DNA from 2 places in the Ligilactobacillus faecis genome. Region 1 is predicted to be linked to the other one. Evidence: predicted binding sites of a transcription regulator. Region 1 holds the regulator's gene; the other holds the start of a gene.
The links. Region 1 encodes CtsR, which represses protease genes until heat stress. Its sites were predicted from a motif close to TTGGTCAAAAAAGGTCAAANA; they were not measured.
Positions count from the first base shown of each region.

Region 1 (4,652 bases):
AAGTCGAATGCTCAAAATTGTAAAAAATAAAGAGATCACCCTTAAATTTCAAAAATTGAAATCTAAGGATGACCTCTTGTTTAGATCATTAATTTTTCACTTTTTCAACTTTAGGCTCTGTCACGGGATCTTTGATCGTTAAAGTGATCTTACCTTTCTTAGCTCCAACTGTCACAGTAGAACCTGTAACGATCTTGCCTTCTAGTAAAGCTTCACTCAAGCGGTCTTCGATCTCGTTTTGTAAAGCCCGTCTGATCGGCCGCGCACCGTATTCCGGATCAAAGCCAGCTTTAGCAACAACATCGATCGCTGCTGGGGTGATCTTTAATTTTACGTTCTTCTCAGCCACGCGCTTAACGATATCTTTGGCCATCAACTTGACGATCTGATGTAATTCGTCTTTTTCAAGCGAGTGGAAGATCACAACTTCATCGATCCGGTTCAAAAATTCTGGTTTGAAGCTCTTCTTCAACGATTCGCGGATCTTAGCTGACATAGCTGCATAATCATCGATCACATTGCCAGCGCCAAAACCAACTGATTTTTCATCGCGTAAAGCTGTCGCCCCTAAGTTTGAAGTCATGATGATGATCGTATTTCTAAAGTTGACTTTCCGCCCTTTAGAATCTGTCAAATAACCATCATCTAACACTTGTAACAAGATGTTGAAAACATCTGGGTGAGCTTTTTCGACTTCGTCTAGTAATACGACAGAGTAAGGCTTATTTCTGACTTTTTCAGAAAGTTGCCCGCCTTCATCATAACCGACGTAACCTGGAGGAGCACCGACTAACCGACTCGTTGAGTATTTTTCCATATACTCACTCATGTCGACCCGGATCATCGCGTCTTCTGAACCAAACATCGCTTCGGCTAAAGCTTTAGCCAGCTCAGTCTTACCGACCCCGGTTGGTCCTAAGAACATAAAGGAGCCGATCGGACGAGTCGGGTCACTTAAGCCGCTCCGCGAGCGCCGGATCGCTTTTGAGATCGAGCTGATCGCTTCTTCTTGCCCAACGACCCGTTGGTGCAAGATCTTTTCTAAGCCGACTAAACGTTGACTTTCAGTCTTCGTCAATTGTGTGACTGGAACTCCTGTCCATTCAGACACAACAGCAGCGACATCTTCTTCAGTGACTGTTGCTTCGTATTCTTTCTTGGCTTCTTTTTCAGCATGTTGCGCATTCAATTTTTCGATCTTTTCGCGCAACTTTAAGACTTTCTTGCGTAAAAGAGCTGCTTCATCGAAGTTTTCTGCCACGATCTCAGCTTCATACTCAGTTTCGAGGTCTTTTAGCTTAGCCCGCGAGCGTGAAAGTTGGTTGCTCTTTTCTGCATTGACGATCCTTAACCGCGCGGCCGCTTCATCCATCAGATCGATCGCCTTATCTGGTAAGAAACGTTTCGTGATATAGCGCGTACTCAATTTGACGGCGGCATCGAGCGCTTCATCACTGATCTTGACTTTATGGTGTTCTTCATAACGAGGACGGACCCCTTGTAAGATCTCAAACGTTTGAGCTTGATCAGGTTCATCGACCATGATCGTCGCAAAGCGGCGTTCTAAAGCAGGATCAGATTCAACATACTTTTGGTATTCATCTAAAGTCGTTGCTCCGATCACTTGAACTTCGCCTCGAGCTAACGCTGGTTTTAAAATATTAGAAGCGTCGATCGCGCCTTCAGCGCCACCAGCCCCGATCAACGTGTGCATCTCATCGATAAATAAGATCACATTGCCATCGTGGTAGACTTCTTCTAAGATCTTCTTCAAACGATCCTCAAATTCACCGCGATATTTTGTGCCAGCTACAAGTGAGCCCATATCAAGCATCATCAAGCGTTTTGACTGTAAGTTCTCAGGGACATCGCCTGAAACGATCGCTTGCGCTAGGCCTTCAGCTACCGCAGTCTTCCCGACCCCTGGTTCACCTAACAAGACAGGATTGTTTTTAGTGCGTCGACTCAAAACTTGGATGACTCGTTTGACTTCGTTTTCACGTCCGATGACAGGATCGATCGCTTTTTCCTTGGCGATCGCCGTCATATCCCGTGCTAAGCCATCAAGCGTCTCAGTTTTGGAACGGTGTTTTTCTTCATTAGCACGTTTTGCCATTCTTTGACGTTGGCGATCAGTCACACCAAGTTGGCGTAATAATAACTGACGCAACGTCCGAATATCACTATTTAAACTGTAAATGATCCGGGAAGACAAGAGCGTCTCATCGCTCAATAAAGCTAATAAGATGTGCTCTGTCCCGATCTTGGAGGAACCCATCATCATTGCTTGGCGCAAAGCTTCGTTTAGCACCGCTTTTGTCTTCGGCGAATATGGGAGATAACTATCAGGGGCTTGACGTCTTAAAGTTCCGTACCCAGCCAAGCGTTCGATCTCTTCGCGAATATCAACGGCGCTGATCAACGCTTGTTTCAATACTTCACCTGCAACACCATTTTCTTCCAGAGCTAATGCTAATAACAAATGCTCCGTTCCGATCGCTTGGTGTTTGAAATAATTTGCTTGTTCTTGTGCAAGTAACAGTACGCGATTCGCACTTGGTGTATAAGATGTTGAATCCATCAGATCCCCCTCTTTCTATTTAATGGTCGGCACAGCGTAAACGATTTAAAATACTGCGCAAGATCTTTGCGCGGATCGCATCCTCTAAGGCTATGTCAGATAATGCGAGCGTACTTTTTTCGATCGCTGACGCAACTAAATGTGCCTCTTTATGCGTCAATAACTCATTTTCATAAAGCGTTTGAATGATTTGAAATGCCTTTGTTTCATTAATACTTTCGCCAACATATTCGATCAGCTCATCTAAGAGGTTCGGATCACTGATCAAGTTGACTTTGGCGATCCGAATATAACCTCCACCACCGCGTTTACTTTCGACTAGATAGCCATTTTGTAAGGTAAAACGCGTCTTGATCACATAATTGATCTGTGATGGTACACAATCAAATTGATCAGCCACTTCCGAGCGTTTGATCTCGATCTTCGATGAGTCTGCTAATATGCTCTTCAAATATCTTTCGATGATATCGGAAATATTACGATTTTGCATAAAACCTATCCTTGATCTGTTTGACTAACTTTGACTATTATTATAAACTTTCTCGCCCTTTGTTGGCAATGAATTAGCGCAAATTTCTCAAACAAGCACAAAAAGAGTCATGCCTTACCATGACCCTACTTTATGCTAGTTGATCGGGAAAACAGGATTTGAACTTGCGACCTCTACGTCCCGAACGTAGCGCTCTACCAAACTGAGCTATTTCCCGGAAACAACTATCATTATATTACTTTTTAGGAGAAGATAAAAGTCTTTTGTTGAAAAGAACTAATTATTTTGAGCGACTTTGTTAGCCCGCGCGATCAGATCAGCAAAAATGTTTTGCGAATCAGTATAATGTTTATACATATTTTCTGGATGCCATTGTAGCCCTAAGATCTGATCACTTGCACTTGATTCGATCGCTTCAACAACACCATCGTCTGCTCGAGCAACGACTTTTAAGCCTGGCGCGATATCTTTTAAGGCTTGGTGATGGCGTGAATTGATATATGGACGCTTACCGACTAATTGGTACAAGCGACTATCTTCGCTGACGTTTGCATGATGCGACGGTAAGTTTCCAGGAGCATCTTGTGAATGCTTGACATAGATCGTCTTATTTTCAGAAAGATCTTGGTAGACAGTTCCGCCTAAAGCAACGTTGATCAACTGCATCCCCCGACAGATCCCTAAGATCGCTTTCCCCTTTTCATATGCGCGTTTCAAAAGCGCGATCTCAAAAATATCTCGTTTGCGATAGGTCATGCCTAACTTCAAATGTGGTTCTTCACCAAAGAAAGTTGGGTCAACGTCAAAGCCCCCGGCAAAAACGATCCCATCAAAAAGATCGATGTAATCATCAACAAATTTTGGCGCAACACTCGGTAAAATGACTGGTGCGCCTCCTGATTTAACGATCGCTTCGATCGCTGGTCGCGGTGCAAAAGGTGCGTTTCTTTCATTGATGATATTAGTAGCTTCGATCAGTGTATCTGCTGGGATCGCGATTCTTGGATGCATAAGTTTTCCCCCTTGTATTAAAAATAATGTTTTAATGAAAATATCATATCTTTAACATTTAGTAAAGACTTCCTTACCATCTTTCTAAACTAAGATGGCCCCGCCCTACCGGACGTACCTTGACAAAGGGGAGACGCGCCAATTTAGCTTCTACAGAACCTAGATCACGTAACGTACACGCTCCGTAGAGTCGTAACTCTTTTAAAGCTTGAAATATTTCATAACTGGTCAAACATTCACTCGTTTTTAAAGCATCTTCGATCTGATATAACTCACTCAATTTAAACATGACCATCCCTCCATTTTAGAATACGCTTACATTTTTATTATAACAAAAACGACCTACTAGTTCTGGTCGTTTCGTCTCTATTCTAAATATTCAGGACCTTTTGTCTGTAACTGTTCAAAAGCCTGTTCGAGTTGCCACTGAAAGAACATACGCTTAGCTGTTTGTGTCGTCAGCAAGACTAACAAACTCGTGACTAATAAAACTAACACGATCGCACCTTTCATCCGGTAAAAAGCTGCGCCTACACTATTTTGCTTTTCAGTCAAATATGTATTCTCACC
Region 1 covers NZ_CP123639.1:428,258-432,909, forward strand. Annotated here, with positions in the region: gene QFX10_RS02330 (ATP-dependent Clp protease ATP-binding subunit) at 89-2,581, opposite strand; gene QFX10_RS02335 (CtsR family transcriptional regulator) at 2,601-3,071, opposite strand; tRNA gene QFX10_RS02340 (tRNA-Pro) at 3,215-3,288, opposite strand; gene QFX10_RS02345 (gamma-glutamyl-gamma-aminobutyrate hydrolase family protein) at 3,348-4,082, opposite strand; gene QFX10_RS02350 (hypothetical protein) at 4,156-4,371, opposite strand; gene QFX10_RS02355 (DUF805 domain-containing protein) at 4,449-4,652, opposite strand, start outside.

Region 2 (4,652 bases), 210 kb from region 1:
CTCTTCTTGGATCGTCCGACGTAGAGGACGAGCACCCATTTTTGGATCATAACCGAGTTCGACGAGTTTTTCGATCACTTCATCACTGACGTGAAGTGACATGCCATTGTCGACAAGTGTTTGATCGACTTTGGCTAACATCAATTTGACGATCTGACTGAGATCGGCTTTTGTCAAAGCGTTGAACTCGATGATATCGTCAAAACGGTTCAAGAATTCTGGTTTGAAGTAGTTAGTCAGTTTGTCTAAGATCTGAGAGTTTGTTTTTTCATTACCAGCCCCAAAGCCGACACTTGCGATCGGATCGCCTGAACCAGCATTACTTGTCATGATGATGAGCGTATCTTTAAAGCTGACTGTCTTACCTTGTGAATCAGTCAAACGCCCGTCGTCTAAGATCTGTAAGAACATGTGCATGACATCGGGATGCGCTTTTTCGATCTCATCAAGCAAGATCAAACTATATGGATGACGCCGAACTTGTTCGGTGAGTTGCCCAGCTTCTTCGTAACCGACATATCCAGGAGGTGAACCGATCAATTTAGAGACTGAGAATTTTTCCATGTACTCACTCATATCAAAGCGGATCATCGCATCTGTTGTTCCAAAGAGTTCAAGGGCTAATTGTTTCGCAGCTTCAGTTTTTCCGACCCCAGTTGGGCCAACAAATAAGAACGAACCGATCGGACGCCCAGTCTTATTGAACCCGATCCGGTTGCGACGGATCGCTTTAGCGGTTCGTTCGACCGCTAGATCTTGGCCGATCACATTTTCTTTGAGCGTCTGCTCTAAAGTGCGCAATTGTTGTTGCTCTTTTTCTTTGAGCTCACCAACTGGGATCTTGGTCATCTCTTCGACGATCTGTTCCATGTCTTTGCCAGTCACAGTTGGAGCTTCACCATTTTGCTCGTTGTTAGCTAAATGTTCTTTGAATTTGACAGCTTGATCACGGAAGAAGGCTGCTTTTTCATAATCTTCGGCGTCGAGCGCGCGTTGTTTATTCAATTCAGCATCAGCAAGTTTTTCTTGCAACTCGCTTGGATCAAAAGGTCGTAAAGTGAGATTTTTCCGCGAACCAGCTTCATCTAATAAGTCGATCGCTTTATCGGGAAGATAACGATCTTGGATGTAGCGTGTTGAAAGCGTAACGGCGCTTTGGAGAGCTTCATCGCTATATTTGACTTGGTGATATTTTTCGTATTTATCGCGGATCCCATGTAAGATCGCAAGTGCTTCTTTACTTGAAGGTTCCGCCACTTGAACTGGTTGTAAGCGTCGGGCTAAAGCGGCGTCTTTTTCGATCGTGCGGAATTCATTTAAAGTCGTCGCTCCGACTAATTGGAATTCGCCTCGAGCTAAAGCGGGTTTCAAGACGTTACCAGCATCCATGCCACCTTCAGCGTTCCCAGCGCCAACGATCTCATGGATCTCATCGATAAAGAGGATGATATCTTGTTTTTGTTTCAGATCATCCATCAGCTGTTGCATACGCTCTTCGAATTGACCCCGGATCCCAGTACCTTGTACTAAGGAGACGACATCCAAACGGATCACTTTTTTGTTTTGAAGTTTTTGGGGAACGTCGCCGTCAACGATCTTTTGCGCTAAGCCTTCCACGACAGCTGTTTTTCCGACCCCAGCTTCCCCAGTCAAAACGGGGTTATTTTTTGTGCGCCGATTTAAGATCTCGATCACGCGGGCGATCTCTTTGTCACGGCCGATGACAGGATCGATATTACCGTTTCGCGCTTCGTTGGTGAGATCGAGTCCATATTTGTCTAAAATATTACCGTCTGCTCCAGCCGGTTTTGGCTGAGCAGCTCGTTTTGCTTCCATATTTCTTTGATTTTCTTGATTGAAATTACGCAAGAGATCGCCAAAAGGATCGTATCCAAATGGATCTTGCATCATATTATTTAAACGTTCATTACTATTAGAACGAGCTTTCAAGTCGCGGTAACAGTTTTGACAAAGATCGACCGCAGTTCTTGTACCGTTGATATTAGCAGTTAAATGCAGTGTTGCCGGATTTTGATGGCAGTTTTGACATAACAAAGTCAGACACGACCTTTCTATAGATAGTTTTGGGCAAGTGTCAAAAAAAGTTTGACCAACTTTGACCTTTATGGCTCTATTATACAAATTTTTTAAAGAAGTGCAAGTAAAAAAATCAAGCTAAATATGATAATATCTTGTACAGGGGGTAAAGTGAAAATGGCAAAAGATTATCAAAAGCTACTTGAAGAATTACACACTGGTCAGATCGAGGAATTTGAGATCGATACGGATGAGTTTATGGAGTTTCAAAAAATTTTAATGAATTTTAACTACCGCAAAAATGTCGTTGGTACAGCTAAGCGAGGCGGGGGTGCACGTTATCACTACGAACGCTCGGAATAACAAAGCCTAAAAATATTTTTAAATATTACTGAGGTGGGCGCTTGTCTTGTTAAATAATTCATGGTATTATTTTTTATAGCAAGTGAAGCGCTTTTAGGTTCTCGCTAATGTAAGCGAATTACTACGCATGAGAACGGCTTATTTTCATAAGTTGTAGAACTTCACAAACTTATTTATATTTAAAGGAGCATGATCCACAATGGAAAAAAAAGAATTTCACGTAATCGCAGAAACAGGTATCCACGCACGCCCAGCTACACTTTTAGTTCAAGCTGCAAGCAAATTCAACTCTGATATCACATTAGAATATCAAGGAAAATCAGTTAACTTGAAGTCCATCATGGGTGTTATGTCATTAGGTGTTGGTCAAAACGCTGATGTCGTTATCACAGCTGATGGTGCTGATGAAGCTGAAGCTATCGCAGCTATTACAGAAACAATGTCTAAGGAAGGACTTGCTGAATAATGACGAAAATGTTGAAAGGGATCGCAGCAAGCGATGGGATCGCAGCTGCTAAGGCATATATGCTCGTTCAACCCGATCTTTCATTTTCTGAAAAAAGCATTGATGATCCTGCAGCTGAGATCAAACGTCTAGATGATGCAGTTGAAGCATCAAAAGGCGAACTTGAAGCCATCAAAGCTAAAGCGGCTCAAAACTTAGGTGCTGAAGAAGCGGAAGTTTTTGAAGCGCACTTAACGATCTTAGCTGACCCAGAAATGCTTGGTCAGATCAAAGACAAGATCCAAAATGAAAAAGTTAATGCCGAAGCGGCTCTAAAGAGCGTAACGGATATGTTCATCTCAATGTTTGAAAGCATGACTGATAATGCTTATATGCAAGAACGTGCTGGTGACATTCGTGATGTGACAAAACGTGTGATGAGTCATTTATTAGGAGTCACTCTACCTAACCCAGCTTTGATCGATGAAGAAGTCGTGATCGTTGCTCATGATCTGACACCTTCAGATACAGCTCAGTTAGACCGTAACTTCGTTAAAGGCTTCATTACCGATATCGGTGGGCGAACATCGCACTCTGCGATCATGTCGCGGACACTTGAGATCCCAGCTGTTGTAGGTTCTGGTTCTGCAACAACTGAGATCGCCGAAGGGCAAATGGTCATCATTGATGGGATCGAAGGCGATGCGATCGTTGATCCTAGTGCTGACCAATTAGCTCAATATGAACAAAAAGCAGCTGATTTCAAAGCTCAAAAAGAAGAATGGAAACAATTAAAAGATGCTAAATCTGTTTCAAAAGACGGCAAAGAAGTTCTTTTAGGTGCAAATATCGGGACACCAAAAGATGTTGTCGGTGCGGTCGAAAACGGCGCTGAAGCAGTGGGACTTTTCCGCTCTGAGTTCTTATACATGGATGCAAGTGAGCTTCCATCTGAAGATGAACAATTTGAAGCTTATAAAGAAGCTGTTGAAGGTATGAATGGCAAGCAAGTCGTTGTTCGGACGATGGATATTGGTGGAGATAAAGATCTGCCATATTTACCATTACCAGAAGAAGAAAATCCATTCTTAGGTTATCGTGCGATCCGGATCTCGCTTGATCGTCAAGATATCTTTAGAACGCAATTACGTGCGCTTTTACGTGCTTCACACTACGGCCGTCTAGCGATCATGTTCCCAATGATCGCGACCGTCAAAGAATTCAAAGATGCTAAGGCGATCTTTGAAGAAGAAAAAGCAAACTTGATCGCGGCTGGTGTACCAGTTTCAGACGATATTGAAGTCGGAATGATGATGGAGATCCCAGCTGCTGCAATGATCGCTGATAAGTTGGCTAAGTATGCTGATTTCTTCAGTATTGGTACAAATGACTTGATCCAATACTCGATGGCGGCTGATCGTGGTAACGAACGCGTTTCTTACTTGTACCAACCATACAATCCATCGATCCTTCGCTTGATCAAGAACATCATTGATGCTTCACATAAAGAAGGTAAATGGACTGGTATGTGTGGTGAAATGGCTGGAGACCAAGTGGCAGTACCACTTTTGCTTGGCTTAGGGCTAGATGAATTTTCAATGAGTGCTACTTCGATCTTGAAGACAAGAAGTTTATTAAAGAAACTCGATGCTAACAAGATGAAAGAATTAGCAACTAAAGCAGTTGAAGATTGTGAAACAACTGAAGAAGTCGTTGCTTTAGTGGAAGAATACACAAAATAACGACATAGACGTTGGCAAAAAGAGGCTAGAGTTTTTTCTAGCCTCTTTTTGTTTTATTGGTGAAA
Region 2 covers NZ_CP123639.1:220,452-225,103, reverse strand. Annotated here, with positions in the region: gene QFX10_RS01155 (ATP-dependent Clp protease ATP-binding subunit) at 1-2,055, opposite strand, end outside; gene ykzS (protein YkzS) at 2,215-2,400, shown strand; gene QFX10_RS01145 (phosphocarrier protein HPr) at 2,600-2,866, shown strand; gene ptsP (phosphoenolpyruvate--protein phosphotransferase) at 2,866-4,587, shown strand.
Region 2: QFX10_RS01155 (ATP-dependent Clp protease ATP-binding subunit) is a predicted target of CtsR. The motif match lies at 2,104-2,124, and genes of this name have one in related genera.